Regions from separate parts of the Streptomyces lydicamycinicus genome, predicted to be linked through region 1. Evidence: riboswitches for the same ligand, from Rfam matches in the RefSeq annotation. Region 1 holds a riboswitch; the other holds the start of a gene.

The links. A riboswitch is a leader RNA that binds a small molecule or an ion and turns the genes downstream of it on or off. The one in region 1 is predicted to bind cyclic di-AMP.
Region 2: another riboswitch for cyclic di-AMP. It lies ahead of TU31_RS01085 (C40 family peptidase); the one in region 1 lies ahead of TU31_RS09170 (M23 family metallopeptidase).

What each region holds. Positions count from the first base shown of each region.
Region 1 is NZ_BBNO01000002.1:834,723-842,348, forward strand. Features, by position in the region: gene TU31_RS09145 (DEAD/DEAH box helicase) at 1-1,200, opposite strand, end outside; gene TU31_RS09150 (cold-shock protein) at 1,546-1,749, opposite strand; gene TU31_RS09160 (PP2C family protein-serine/threonine phosphatase) at 3,584-4,720, shown strand; gene TU31_RS09165 (DUF2332 domain-containing protein) at 4,845-5,963, opposite strand; cyclic di-AMP (ydaO/yuaA leader) riboswitch at 6,248-6,402, shown strand; gene TU31_RS09170 (M23 family metallopeptidase) at 6,414-7,523, shown strand.
Region 2 is NZ_BBNO01000001.1:247,818-255,443, reverse strand. Features, by position in the region: gene TU31_RS01100 (esterase/lipase family protein) at 1-664, shown strand, start outside; gene TU31_RS01095 (M23 family metallopeptidase) at 922-2,685, shown strand; gene pcrA (DNA helicase PcrA) at 2,764-5,241, opposite strand; cyclic di-AMP (ydaO/yuaA leader) riboswitch at 5,532-5,716, shown strand; gene TU31_RS01085 (C40 family peptidase) at 5,724-6,872, shown strand; gene TU31_RS01080 (hypothetical protein) at 6,989-7,342, opposite strand.

The DNA.
Region 1 (7,626 bases):
GCCGGCGCGGGCGGTGCGTCCCCCGCGGTGCAGGTAGTCCTTGTGATCGCTCGGCGGGTCGACGTTGACGACGAGGTCGAGGTTGTCGACGTGGATGCCGCGGGCGGCGACGTTGGTGGCCACCAGGACGGTGACCTGGCCGGTCTTGAACTGGGCCAGGGTGCGCGTGCGTTGGGGCTGGGACTTGCCACCGTGCAGGGCCGCGGCGCGCACGCCGCTGTTCAGCAGGTGTTGGGTGAGGTTGTCGACCGCGTGCTTGGTGTCCAGGAACATGATCGACCGGCCTTCGCGGGCCGCGATCTCGGTGGTGGTGGCGTGCTTGTCGGCACCGTGGACGTGCAGCACGTGGTGCTCCATCGTGGTCACGGCGCCCGCCGAGGGATCGACGGAGTGGACCACCGGGTCGGTGAGGTAGCGGCGGACCAGGAGGTCCACATTGCGGTCCAGGGTGGCCGAGAAGAGCATGCGCTGCCCCTCGGGCCGGACCTGGTCGAGCAGGGCGGTGACCTGGGGCATGAAGCCCATGTCGGCCATCTGGTCGGCCTCGTCCAGCACGGTGATGGCGACCTGGTTCAGTCGGCAGTCGCCGCGCTCGATGAGGTCCTTGAGCCGTCCCGGCGTGGCGACGACCACTTCGGCCCCACCGCGCAGTGCGCTTGTCTGACGGCCGATCGACATCCCGCCGACCACGGTGGCCAGCCGCAGCTTCAGCGGCCGGGCGTAGGGGGTGAGTGCGTCGGTGACCTGCTGGGCCAGCTCCCGGGTGGGGACCAGGACCAGGGCCAGTGGCTGGCGGGGCTCGGCGCGCTGTCCGGCGGTGCGGGCCAGCAGGGCCAGACCGAAGGCCAGCGTCTTGCCCGATCCGGTGCGTCCGCGGCCGAGAACATCGCGTCCGGCCAGCGAGTTCGGCAGCGTGGCGGCCTGGATGGGGAACGGGGCGGACATGCCTTCCGCGGTGAGGGCCGCCCGCAGCGCCGACGGCATGTCCAGCTCGGTGAAAGTCTCGGCCGGGGGCAGGGCGGGAGTGTGGGTGACGGGCAGGGCGAACTCTCCCTGCAGTGTCGCGGGACGCCGTCCGGGGCCCCCGGAACGGCCCGTGCCCGAGCGGTCCGGCCCGCCGGAGCGGTAGCCGCCGCGGCCTGAGCCGGACGAGCCGGCAGAGCGGGAGTAGCGGTCATTCGTGCGAGCTGTGCGGTTCATGGAGAACCTTCCTCGATGCGGTACGTCGAGGAATTCCCGGCGGCAATGAGCCGCACACAAAGAATCGCAAGAACGAACCGATGAATTGAGATGAAACGAAGCGGGGCGGAAATATGTCGACCCTGCACGCAGAAGCGGGACCGGCAATGCTGCAAAGAAGAGCGAAACAGTTGCCGGAGCATGAATGCGGGCGGATTGCCCGCCGTGTCATGGCGTCGGGAAGTCGAACTGGCTGCCCGCACGCCGCGTGTGCGGCCGTTGCGGGGCACACGGGAAACACCGAAAAGCAACGAGCTGGGGCCCGCACCCAAGGTGCGGGCCCCAGCTACGGTGTGCGCGTCAGCGTCAGGCGGGAACGATGTTCTCGGCCTGCGGGCCCTTCTGGCCCTGCGTGACGTCGAAGTTCACCTTCTGGCCTTCCTGCAGCTCGCGGAAGCCCTGGGCTGCGATGTTCGAGTAGTGGGCGAAGACGTCGGCGCCGCCACCCTCCTGCTCGATGAAGCCGAAACCCTTTTCCGCGTTGAACCACTTCACGGTGCCAGTAGCCATGTCATATCTCCTTCGGGGCAGTGCCCGGAGCCCACACCGTGCGGGCTCCGTATCGCTGCGTTGATTGCCCGTCCGGAAACAAACACCGGAAATACGAAAACGCTCCGCCGTGTACGACAGCGAGCACGCTTGAAGTCTTGGGAACCACAACTGCAACTGAGATCGACGGTAGCACGGTACTGGCGGCCGTGCGCGGCACATGGTCCCGACGCTTTCGAGAGGGTAAAAAACAACTACCGCCCCCGTGGCCATTTCTACAGTTGCGGTATGAGATATTCAGCACCGGCGCTCGACTCTATTCGACCGGAAATGCGCCGCCCTCCTCGGCCACCGCCCAGGCTCCGCAGGCACGGGCCGGGCACCATCTGTGCCTGACCGCACCGCGCCGGTACAGTTCGTGCCGCGCCGCGATGTGGCCCTGACGGTTGGGGAATCGTCCGACCCTGCCTGAGGCAACCCCGACGAACCTTTGGAAGCGGGGTGGTGAGCACGCCGGCCCTGCACACTTGCACCAGCAATCCCGCCGCGGGTACCCACGTGCCCCTCTCTTCCGCCTGCCTGCACGGGAATCTTGACGGCAAGCAGTCGCCTCCCGAAGACGTCCGTGCCCTCCGCATGCCCCAACGAGCGGTGAATCACGGTCAATACGGGTCCCCACCGACCCTCTTCACTCTGCCCCACGGCACGCGTTTGCGCAGGTCAGATCCGCAATGGCGCGTACACGCCCCATTGATTCCCAAGCTCAGGGCACAGGATAGGTCCGCGTCGCGTGGCCAAAGCTGCTTGGCAACCAGTCATTACGGGGGCGGCAGAGGGTTCCGGAGGCACACGAAGCAATCGCCGGACTGGGGCTGAGGAAGGTGGGATGGTGATCCGACTTCACCAGCTCTCGTCTCACGGGACCTGGGTGAGGAGCCGGGCATCCGACAGGAGAGGACGACAGGCCGTGACGGAACAGCGCTGCGATCGCTGTGATCTCATCATCGGGGCGGGGTGCGCCTGCCCGTCCGAGGGTGTGGCTCCTCGCATTGTTGGCGGCCAAGCACCGAAACAGGCCAGCCGCCACGGGCAGCTGCCCCACGCCATCATCGTGTCGCCCGCGGGGAACGCCCACCTGCCCGGCTGCAACCACCTCTCCGACAGCGAAATCGCTGGGCCGAAGTTCGGCTGGGTGGCCGGCCTCGATCCAGATGCCTGGTCCCGCATATCGGAGTCGCAGCCGCTGCGAGCCACCGAGGGCAACACCGGGCGAGTGGCGACCCGTCGCTGCCTGACTTGCGATACCTACGCGTAAGGCGCTGCGCCGAATGCCTGGTCAGCCGTCCGCGATGCGTGAGCGATGCGTGAGCGGACGGCGTGACACAGGCCGGTCCGGCGCTGGACCTGGCGTCAGCCGTAGGTGCTGTGACCAGGGAGAACTGGACTCCGGTGGACTACCTGGGACCGTCGGTCCCCGGTTCGTCGGGTCTTTTAATCCATTGGTTCAGGGTTCGAGCCCCTGATGGCCCACCAGAAGCGGGACGGGAAGACCGTCCGGCGGATGCAGTGCCCCGAGGGCCCGGACCGTGTGTGGTCCGGGCCCTCGGGCGTGAGCGGGGCGCCTGGCGGGCTTCAAGTGCCCTTGAGCGGGGCGCGCTTGGAGGCGGGCGCGGCGGCCCCGGCTTCCTCCCGGGCTTCGTTCGCCGCCCGCGCGCTGCCTCCCCGGACGGGCCCGTGACCCGTCCGGCCCCCGACGAGTCGCCGTCCCGGCCCGTACCGGCAAGCCTGGGGACGTCGAGGCGACCGGCACGGCGGTCCCGTACGGACGGGCGGGAGTGGGGCGAGACCGGTGCGGATGCTCCGAGGTGAGGCGCCCCCCGAGGGCAGCGGGGAGCGCCGTGCCCGGCTGGTGTGGTCCGGCCGGCTGCTGGTGCGCCGGCTTCCCGTCCTCCTGATCGTCGGCGGCGTCGCCTTCGGTGTGGGGACGCCCGCCGGCTACACCGCCGCCCCCTTCTTCTCGGCCGCCCCGCTGGTCGCCGCGCCGCTCTTCGCCCTGCGCGGCACCGCTCTCACGGCCCTGGCCGCCGTGTTCGGCGAGATCTGGGTCGTCCTCTATCGCGGCGGCGCCGCACAGGACCACGGCGAGTCGGCGACGGAGGTCGCCATGGTCCTTGCCGTCGCCCTGTCGGCCCTCGGCATCAACCGGCTCGTCCGGAGCGCCGACGTCCGCCCGGCCTCCCTACGGGACGTCTCGGCGGCCGCCCAGCGCGCCGTCCTGCCCACGCCGCCCGAACGGCTCGCCGGGCTCGCCATCGCCGCCCGCTATGTGGGCGCGCGGGCGGCGGACCGGAGCGGTGGCGACCTCTATGCGGTGCAGGAGACCCCGCACGGCGTACGGCTGCTCGTCGGGGACGTACGGGGCAAGGGGCTGGACGCGGTGCGGACCGCGGTGATCGTCATCGGCGCCTTCCGTGAGGCGGCGGAACAGGAGCGCACCCTGGAGGCGGTGGCGGGCCGGCTGGAGCGGGCGCTGCGGCGGGAGGGCGGGCGGCGCGACGGGGTGGAGCAGACCGAGGGCTTCACCACTGCCGTCCTGGCCGAGATCCCCGCCAACGGGCCGTCCGTGCTGCGTGTGCTCAACCGGGGCCACCCCTCGCCGCTGCTGCTCACCCCGGACGGCGGGCTGCGCGAGCTGCTGCCGGGGGCACCGGCGCCGCCCCTCGGGCTGGGCGAGATGGCACACCGGCCGGACCGGCCGGACGAGACGTTCTTCCCGGCCGGGGCCCTGCTGCTCTTCTTCACCGACGGTGTGACCGGTGCCCGGGACCTGCTCGGCCGCTACTACAACCCGTCGGGCAAACTGCGCGGCTGCCGGTTCCCCGGCCCGGACGTCCTCGTGGACACCGTGGTTGAGGATGTGGCACGGCATACGGGCGGTGCGTCGGCCGACGACATGGCACTGCTGGCGGTGCAGCGGCCTATGGGGGTGTAGGCGGTGGCCCGTAGGAGGGCTTGGCGGGCGGGGGCCTATGGGGGCGGGACCCGCGTAGGGGGGACGGGCGGGCGTACGGCGGGCCGTACGGGAGCCGGGGAGCGCATCCGCCCCCCGGCCCCGCTCAGCGCCCCGGCGTGCCCCTCGCGCCGGAGAGGCTGTGCAGGCTCTGGCCATGCGGGCCGGTGAGCGCGACCGGGTGTCCGTCGAGCGCGAGGGTCAGGTGCAGGGCGTCGTCCGGGCGGGGCGAGTGGGGTGCGGAGTCGGTGATCCACGGCAGCACGGAGTGGTGCTCGTTGGAGATCCAGTGGCCGCCGCCGGGCCGCCCGGCGAGCAGCGACCGTACGAGACGGGCGAACTCCTCGCGGCGGGCGGGCGGGAGATAGGGCAGCACGGCGCTGTGGAAGATGACCAGCGTCGCCTCGGGCGGTGCCTCGGCGGCGAGCGCGGGCAGCTCGTCGATCAGGTCGCCGCGTACCATCCGCGGCCGCGGCGCCGGCCGCACCGTGTCAACGGCCGCGGACAGCCGTGCCGCACGCTCCCCGTCACCCGGCCATACGAGCGCCTGGAGCCAGCGCAGATCGTCCGGTTCGTCGACCGGATCGAGCGGGTCGAGGTCGATGCCGGCCCGCCAGACGATCTGCGGCAGCCGTTCGGGCAGCTCGTCGGCCGCCCCTCCCGTACGGCAGGTGAACACCAGCGGGCTCTCCGGCGCCCCCAGCTCGGCCCGGCGGCGCGGCCCGTCCTCGCCTGCGGCCTCGTACCGATAGCGATAGCGGTCGGGGTGCAGACACAGCCCCGCCGACGTGCCGGCCTCCAGCAGCGCCAGCGGCTGCGGCAGACGGGCGAGCAGCGGCAGCAGGGTGGCGCAGCGGGCCGGTTCGTTGGTCTGGGTGGCGCGCTGCATGATCACCGCGCGCACCTCGTCCCAGTGCCGGATCGTCCACTCGCGCCAGCGCCCGTACGCGGCCGCACCGCGCGGGCCCATTTCGGCGTGCGGGCCGTCGAGATAGCGGACGGCGGCGAGCAGGAGGTCCGGCTGCTGTTTGCTGCCGGCGGGCAGCGAACCGGACAGCAGATCGCAGAACTCCGGGTCCTGGCTGATCCGCGCGCTCAGCTCCTCGTGCGCGTCGGACCGGCCGCGCGCCTCCCGCCAGGAGAACTCCCGGTACCGCTCCGCCACTCCCCACGCGTAACCGGCAGCCCGTCCGGCGTTCCCGGTGTTCCCGACGTTGACGACCATGATCCGACGTTACTGCTCTCACCCTCCGTAGCTGAGGGGCACCCCTGCGCATAACGACTGGCACACAATCCGCGCGAGATCGTTTAGGGGTGGCGGGCCAACTCGCCCGGATTGCTGCCCTGCTGGCCGAAAAGACCGCGCGGCAGCTCGTGCGGAGCGCATACGGATTCGTGGGAACGCTTGGAATTCGGTCGCCGTCTCTATTACTGTCCGATAACGCAGCGCGGTCGTCCCAGCCGTCGCCCGAGGCGGCACCGCGCGCCGACGCCGAATCCCGCACGCGCTTTTCACGCACCCCCAAGCACTTCGAACTGCACCAAGGGAACCGGGGAACCACTTCCTTGGGGTGAATCGGACGCCCTCCGCCAGCGGGCGTCCGTAGGAGACCTTCCTGCTCCGAACCCGTCAGCTAACCCGGTAGGCGAGAAGGAAGGAAAGGAGTGCGCCCCCGTGGCGTCCAACAGGCCTACCCCCGAGGACCCGACCGCCTACGCGCTCGATGACCGAGGTGCCTTCGCCGGCCCCGGCGTCGATGACGGCGACGGACCGTGGGAGGAATGGAATCCCACCGAGGAATCCACCCGTTCCGTTCGAGGCAAGCACCGCGTCGCCAAGCAGCGCGGCGGTGGATTCGCCCGCAGCGGCACCGTCCTGGGTGTCGGAGTCATCGCGGCGGTCGGTGCGAGCGGAATGGCCTCGGCCGAGGACCGTCCGCCGGTGCCGATCTCGATGCCCGACATCGGCGGCATGGCCGACGACCTCTCCGAGAAGCTGCCGGACGCCAAGGAGCTTCCCGGCATCGGCGAGCTGATATCCGACGAGGACTCCGCGGCCACCGACGCCGCCTCGGCTCCCGCCGACGGCGCGGCCACTGTCGCTTCCACGCGGACGGGCGCGGACACGGGTAACGCCGCGGGCGCCGGTGAGGCGCTGCGCAGCCGCATCCTCCAGCAGGCCGACGCGCAGCAGGGCAGCGCCGAGCAGGAGGCCCGCGACGCCGCCGAAAAGGCCGCTGTCCAGCAGGCCGCAACGGAAGCCGCCGCCCACCAGAAGTCGGCCGAAAAGGCCGCAGCAGCCAAGAAGGCGGCCGAGATGGAGGCCAAGCGCAAGGCGGAGGAAGCGGCCCGGCGGAAGGCGGAGGCCGAGCGCCTCGCCGAACTGGCGAAGAGCTTCATCGCCCCCGTGTCCTCCTACACGCTCACCGCCAGCTTCGGCCAGGCCGGCGACCGCTGGGCCGCCGACCACACCGGACAGGACTTCGCCGCGCCGACCGGCACCCCCGTCAAGGCGGTGCACTCCGGCACCATCACCCAGGCCGGCTGGGCGGGCTCTTACGGCTACCGCATCGTCCTCACCCTCGACGACGGCACCGAACTCTGGTTCTGCCACCTGTCCTCGATGGTGAAGACCTCCGGCAAGGTCAACACCGGCGACGTCATCGGCCGCGTCGGCGCCACCGGCAACGTCACCGGCCCCCACCTCCACCTGGAGGTGCGCCCCGACGCCGGCGACCCGATCGACCCGATGCCGTGGCTGCGCGATCATGGGCTCAGCGTGTGACGGACGGCGTGTGTGCGTGACCGACGGGGACCGTGCATGGCCGATGGCCTCAACGTATGAGCGGCTACATGGGCGCATGATCGACGGCCTCAACGCATGAGCG
Region 2 (7,626 bases), on a different contig from region 1:
GCCCACGATGCTGCCGACCGAGGGCCGGGCCCATCCGCCGGTCCTCCTGCTCCACGGCTTCATCGACAACCGCTCCGTGTTCCTGCTGCTGCGCCGCTCACTGCACCGGCACGGCTGGCGCCATGTCGAGGCGCTCAACTACTCCCCGCTAACCTGCGATCTCCGTAAGGCCGCCGAGCTGCTCAGCCGCCATGTGGAGGAGGTCTGCGCCCGGACCGGCCATCGCCGGGTGGACCTCGTGGGCCACAGCCTCGGCGGGCTCATCGCCCGCTATTACGTACAGCGGCTGGGCGGCGACACCCGCGTCCGTACGGTGATCACGCTCGGCACCCCGCACTCCGGCACCCGTATCGCGCCCCTGCTGTCGGCGCACCCCCTCGTCCGCCAGATGCGCCCCGATTCCGAGGTGATAGCGGAGTTGGCGCGGCCCGCGCCGAATTGCCGCACGCAATTCGTGGCTTTCTGGAGTGCCGAGGACCAGGTGATGGTTCCGGCCACGACAGCGAGAATCAGTCACCCTGATTTGCTCGCGTACAACGTGCATGTCGCCGGTGTCGGACATCTCGCCCTGCCGGTCAATGGCACCGTCGCCGCCGGAATACGGGAAGCGCTGGCAGCGGCGGAAACCGCGGAAGGAGCCGCGGAGACCATTTCGGTGGCCTGACCGGCCGACCGCGACGACCAGCCAGGCGTCCACGGGAGGCCGTCACGACGCCGTATCGCCGCCGCATCCACGACATGATCTTGACGAGAAGTCGAACAAACTTCGAACGAGGCGCCAAGAGCTCGCATGGGGACTGCCGAAAGGCGGCCAAATGCCCGATCTGGCCTAGCCCAAAACCAGTTGAAGATTGTCGCCGTCGCGTACCGCCGGGTACAGTCGCCGCTAATTCTCCTGCTGCCGAGGCGAAAGAGAAGTTGGTGAACGACCGTCACCCCTCGGGGGCCCAGCCTCCGACCGGCTCTCCAGCCGACGCCTCGTATGCGCATTACCCGGCCTACGACTCCTATGCACCGCAGGCCCCGGCCGGCGTTGCCGAATACGGCGACGGCGACCCCCTCTTCGGCTCGCTCCCCGGCTCGTACGAGACCGGTATGTACGACACCGGCACCTATGACACCGGGATGTACGACACCGGTACACACAGCGCGACGGGCGCCTACGGCATGAGCGTCTACGGCACCGGCACATACGGCACCGATACCTATGACACGGGGACATACCCGGCGGGCGACGGCTATGCCACCGGCGCGTACGACACCGGCAGCTACGCCTCACCCCAATGGGACACCGGCGCGTGGGAGACCGGCGGATGGGACACCGGCGCCTATGCCGCCGCCGACCCGCACACGTCCGAGGCGGGCTACGACCCGTACGCGCACACCACCTACGACGCCCCGGCGCAGGACGCGAGCGCCTACGCCTCGTCCGGGTTCGAGACGGCCGGTTACGACGCCACCGCGTACGGTCACGGCGGCTACGACACCGGGAGCTATCCCACCGGCGCGTATGACACCGGCAGTTACGCCACCGGCGCGTACGAGGCCGCCGACACCTTCGACGCCTTCGACCGGCAGGCCACCGCGCTCCAGGAGACCGCGAGCTACGAAGCCACCGCGATCTGGTCGACCACGGACCAGGACCTGCTCGCCAACATCCCGGCGCAGGCCGGGCCGCCCCCGACCGACACCCTCCAGTGGGACAGCGCCACTTGGGACGAGGCCGGACACTTCAGCAACGACGGCCCCGACGGCGACCGGCCCGCGGACGACCCGTACGACACCGGCCGGGCCGAGGCGGACGAGCACTCCCCCGGCGACGCCGAGGACTACAGCGAGGCCGCGGCCGTGGCGGACGCCATGACGCAGGCCATGCCGATCACCCCCGCCGCCCCCGCCCCCGTTGGCCGGCGGGTCGCCGGGCCGGACACCGGGAAGGCCGTCCGCGGCCGGGGCCGGCGGCGTACGGCGAAGCGGTCGGCACTGCTGACCGTCGCGGTGCCGTCGGTCGCCGCCATGGGCGTGTGCGCGGTGGCCGCCGCGTCCGTCACCGGCTTCGGCGGGGACGACCAGAGCGAAGCGACCGCCCAGGCCGCGCCCGACGCCGGGGCCGTCAAGCCGGCCGCGGCCAACAACAAGCTCGACACCCAGCTCGCCGGACTCAGCGCCAGCGCCGACGACTTCCGCGACCGGGCCAGCCGTACCCAGGAGCGGATCGACCTCAAGGAGCGCCAGGCGCAGGAGCGCAAGCGCAAGGCGGAGGAGGCGGCCCGCAAGGAGGCGATGCGGCCCAAGTTCCTGCTGCCGGTCAAGCAGCACGGGCTGAGCGCCCAGTTCGGCCAGGCCGGGGTGAACTGGATGTCGCTGCACACCGGTATCGACTTCCCGGTCAGCTACGGCACCCCGGTCATGTCCGCCACCGACGGCACCGTACGCACCCAGTGGAACTCCGCCTACGGCAACATGGCGATCGTGACGGCGCCCGACGGCACCGAGACGTGGTACTGCCATCTCAGCAGCACCAAGATCCGCTCCGGTTCGGTCAAGGCCGGTGACCAGATTGCCTATTCGGGCAACTCCGGCAATTCCACCGGACCGCATCTGCACTTCGAGGTGCGTCCCGGCGGCGGCGCGGCGGTCGACCCGCTGCCGTGGCTGCGCGACCACGGCCTCGACCCGAACTGACCGCCGACGACTCCGTCGAAGCCCCCGAGGCATGTGCCCGGGGGCTTCCGGCTTCCCGCTTCCCGCTTCCCGCTTCCGCTACAGCTTCTCCACCGGCGCGTACCGCAGCAGCAGCCGCTTGGGCTTCTCGCCGCCGAAGTCGATCGTCGCCTCGGCGTTGTCACCGCTGCCCTTGACGCCGACGACCGTGCCGAGGCCGAAGCTGTCGTGGGTGACGCGGTCGCCGATGGCCAGTGAGACCACCGGGCGGTCCGAGGTGCGGCGGGTCGCAAAGCCACTGGGACCCTTGGCGCGCGACGACGACAGCGAGGAGCCGAAGCCGCCTCCGCCGCCCGCCGACAGTCCGCCCATGGAGGCGGACGGCGTCGCCGGGCCCGTCCGCTTCCACTCCACGTAGTCGTCCGGGATCTCCTCCAGGAACCGGGAGGGCGGGTTGTACGAGGGCTGGCCCCAGGCGCTGCGCATCGTCGAGCGGGTGACATAGAGCCGCTCGCGGGCGCGGGTGATGCCGACATAGGCCAGCCGGCGCTCCTCCTCCAGCTCCTTGGTCTGGCCCAGCGAGCGCATGTGCGGGAAGACGCCGTCCTCCATGCCGGTCAGGAAGACCACCGGGAATTCCAGGCCCTTGGCGGTGTGCAGCGTCATGAGGGTGATGACGCCGCTGCCTTCCTCGTCCTCGTCCGGGATCTGGTCGGAGTCGGCGACCAGGGCGACCTGCTCCAGGAAGTCGGAGAGGGTGCCGGGCCCCGGGGCGGCAGCCCCTGATGTCGCAGCTTCCCCGCGGTCCTGCTCGAATTCCAGGGCGACGGCGGCGAGTTCCTGGAGGTTCTCGATCCGGGTCTCGTCCTGCGGGTCGGTGGAGGCCTGGAGCTCGGCGAGGTAGCCCGTACGCTCCAGGACCGCTTCCAGGATGGTGGCGGGGCCGGCGCCGGACTCGACGATGGTCCGTAGCTCCTCCATGAGGACGTTGAAGCGCTTGACGGCGTTGGCGGAGCGGGCCGCCATGCCGTAGGCCTCGTCGACCCGGCGCAGCGCCTGCGGGAAGGTGATCTTCTCGCGGAGGGACAGGGCGTCGATCATCGCCTCGGCGCGGTCGCCGATGCCGCGCTTGGGAACGTTGAGGATGCGGCGCAGCGGGACGGTGTCCTCGGGGTTGGCGAGCACCCGCAGATAGGCGAGCACATCGCGGACCTCCTTGCGCTCGTAGAAGCGCACACCGCCGACGACCTTGTAGGGCAGCCCGACCCGGATGAAGATCTCTTCGAAGACACGGGACTGGGCGTTGGTGCGGTAGAAGACGGCGACATCGCCGGCCCTGGCGTCCTTGGCGTCCGTCAGCCGGTCGATCTCGTCGGCGACGAACTGGGCCTCGTCGTGCTCGGTGTCGGCGACATAGCCGGTGATCTTGGGCCCGGCGCCGGCGTCCGTCCAGAGGTTCTTGGGGCGGCGGTTCTCGTTGCGCTCGATGACGGCGTTGGCGGCGGACAGGATCGTCTGCGACGAGCGGTAGTTCTGCTCCAGCAGGATCGTGGTCGCGTCCGGGTAGTCCTCCTCGAACTGGAGGATGTTGCGGATCGTGGCGCCGCGGAAGGCGTAGATCGACTGGTCGGCGTCACCGACGACGCAGAGCTCGGCGGCGGTCTCGGCGGGGCCGACCAGTTCGCGTACGAGGGTGTACTGGGCGTGGTTGGTGTCCTGGTACTCGTCGACGAGGACATGACGGAAGCGGCGGCGGTAGTGCTCGGCGACGTCCGGGAAGGCCTGGAGCAGATTGACCGTCGTCATGATGATGTCGTCGAAGTCCAGGGCGTTGGCCTCGCGCAGCCGTGCCTGGTACATCGCATACGCCTCGGCCAGCGTCTTCTCGAAGCCGTCGGCGGCCGTCCCGGCGAAGGTCTCCTCGTCGATGAGCTCGTTCTTGAGGTTGGAGATCTTCGCGCTGAAGGACTTGGGCGGGTAGCGCTTGGGGTCCAGATCCAGATCGCGGCAGACCAGGGCCATCAGGCGCTTGGAATCGGCGGCGTCGTAGATCGAGAAGGACGAGGTGAAGCCCAGCTTCTTGGACTCGCGGCGCAGGATGCGGACGCAGGCGCTGTGGAAGGTGGAGACCCACATGGCGTTCGCGCGCGGGCCGACCAGTTCCTCGACGCGCTCCTTCATCTCACCGGCGGCCTTGTTGGTGAACGTGATCGCGAGGATCTGGCCCGGGTGAACATGCCGCTCGGCGAGCAGATGCGCGATGCGGTGGGTGAGCACCCGGGTCTTGCCGGAGCCGGCGCCGGCGACGATCAGCAGCGGGCCGCCGGTGTGCACCACGGCGGCCTTCTGCTCGTCGTTGAGCCCCTCCAGCAGCGTCGCCGGGTCGATGACGGGGCGGGCGGCGCCGTCGCGGTAATACGACTCCCTGGGCACGGGCGCGTCGAACCTCCCGCCGAAGAGGTCGGCGGGGATCTCCTCCGGGGCCGGGCCGTGCTCGTCCTCGGGGGGCGGGGGGTGCTCCTCCTCGCCCTTGGGGCCGAGGTCCGCCAGGAAGCTGTCGTCAAAGAGGCTGCTCATCGCCCACCGAGTCTAGGCCGCCGCACTGACAGTCCGCCGCGGAGTGGCGGATTGCGGGCCGTCTCCGGGCGGTCCCGCGCGCAGTGCCAGGTCAGGCGGCCGGCGGCCAGGCGTCGGCTGGGGGGCGCTTCGTCTACCCGAACCCGACATCTGCCACAACAACCCCCGCATCGCGTTCAGGTCACGAAAAGGTTTCGGGCATATCGAACATCAGCCTTCACAGGAGCCACACGAGTTGGCTAACGTCCTCGCTCAGGCAGCCCGCCTCCCCGCGGACGACAGGTTCGCACGGGCCGCCGACGCCGAGTCCGGCCCTGCCCTCAGGCACCCGGAGCCGGGGACCCACCAGCACCACCGGGGTGAATCGATCCGTACGGCCGTCGCCAGTGGACGTCCGGACCGTAGGGCAAGCCTTCCGTCAGCGACACCGCCCGAACCCGACAGCTAACCCGGTAGGCGGTCCACGGAAGGAGTTGCCGGTCTTGGCGTCGCATCGCAAGCCGCGCACCAGCGTTCTCGCCTCACCCACCGGCCGTCGTACGGCGGCCGGCCTCACCACCGCCGCCCTCGCCTCGGTCACGCTGCTCTCGCAGTCCGCCGACGCGGCCCCCAGGGCGCCCAAGCCCACCGTCGAAGAGGTCAAACAGAAGGTCGACGATCTCTACCACCAGGCCGAGGTGGCCACCCAGAAATACAACGCCGCCAAGGAGCGCGCCGAGACCCAGCGCGACACCGTGGACGACCTGCTCGACGCCTCCGCCAAGCGCGCCGAGAAGATGAACGAGTCCCGGCGCCTGCTGGGCACCTTCGCCTCGGCGCAGTACCGGACCGGTGGCATGAACCCGACGGCGCAGCTGATGCTCGCCAAGGACCCGCAGCAGTTCGTCGACCGCAACCACCTCATGGAGCGGCTGACCGGCCGGCAGAAGCAGGCCGTCACCGACTACCAGGAGCAGCAGGCGGCGGCCGCCAAGCAGCGCGCCCAGGCGACCCGCAGCCTGGAGCGGTTGCAGGCGTCGCAGGCCTCCCTCAAGGAATCCAAGCGCTCCGTCCAGGACAAGCTGGCCGAGGCCCGGCAGCTGCTGTCCCGGCTGACCGCGCAGGAGAAGGCGCGGCTGGCGGAGCTGGAGCGCCAGAAGGAGGCGGCGGCCAAGCGCCGGGCCGCGGAGGAGGCGCGCAAGCAGCAGGAGCGGGAGCGCCAGCGGCAGCAGGACGGCGACGGCTCGACGGGTGGCTCGACCGGGGGCTCCACCGGTGGTGGCTCCACGGACGACTCGGCCTCCAGCAAGGGCGCCAAGGCGCTCGCCTTCGCCCGCGCCCAGATCGGCAAGCCGTATGTCTGGGGCGCGACCGGGCCCACTTCCTACGACTGCTCGGGGCTGACCCAGGCAGCATGGAAGGCGGCGGGCGTCGATCTGCCGCGGACGACCTGGGACCAGGTCAAGGTGGGCCAGCGGGTGGCCACCAAGGATCTTCAGCCCGGCGACCTGGTCTTCTTCTATGACGACATCAGCCACGTCGGCATGTACATGGGCGACGGGAAGATGGTGCACGCTCCGAAGCCGGGCGCCAGCGTCCGGGAGGAGTCGATCTACTACATGCCGATATACGGGAGCGTCCGCCCGGGCTGAGCCCGCCCCGCTCCCCCACCAGACCACCCCCCACGGTCACCCCCCACACCACCGCGCGGCCGTCGCCTCCGGATACGGAGGCGAGGACCGCGCGGTGTGCCGTGGTGGGGCGCTCGTCAGGTCCAGAGCACCGCGATGAAGATGTTGGCCACGGTCAGGCCGCCGACCGCGCCGAAGAGCGGCTTGTCGACCGTCTCGTCGTCCCGCTTGACGTAGACCAGCGCCAGGATCACCACCAGGACGGCCATCTTGATGCCGAGCTTGAGGTTGTTCAGCGGGTGGTCCTGGGCCTGATTGAGACCGACCAGCACGATGCCGGTGACCAGCATCGTCAGTGCGCCGTGCAGCATGGCCGGCACGAAGCGGGCGGTACCCGCGCTCATCGCCTTCATCTGGGTCAGAAAGCCGCCCAGCAGGGAGGCGATACCGATGATGTGCAGGCCGACGAAGATATTGGTTACTACGTCCATAGTGCTGGATCGTAGCCGCCGTATAGCACGGCCCTTCGGGCAGGGCGCCCACTATCGCCGCTTCGGTCAGGCCAGGCCGGTCCCGGCCGTACGGCCATGGCACCGCGGTCACCCGCGCACTCGCCGCGGTCGAAAGCGAACAATGCCGGGCAAGCGCACTCACTGCCGCAACACCCAGGCTTAGCGTCCTCCCTCAGGCGGCCGACTCCCCGCCTCGCCGGTCTCCCACCGGCGTTCCGTCGGCCGCCCCCGCCGAGAGGTGCGGCGGCGGCCCGTTGCCCCCG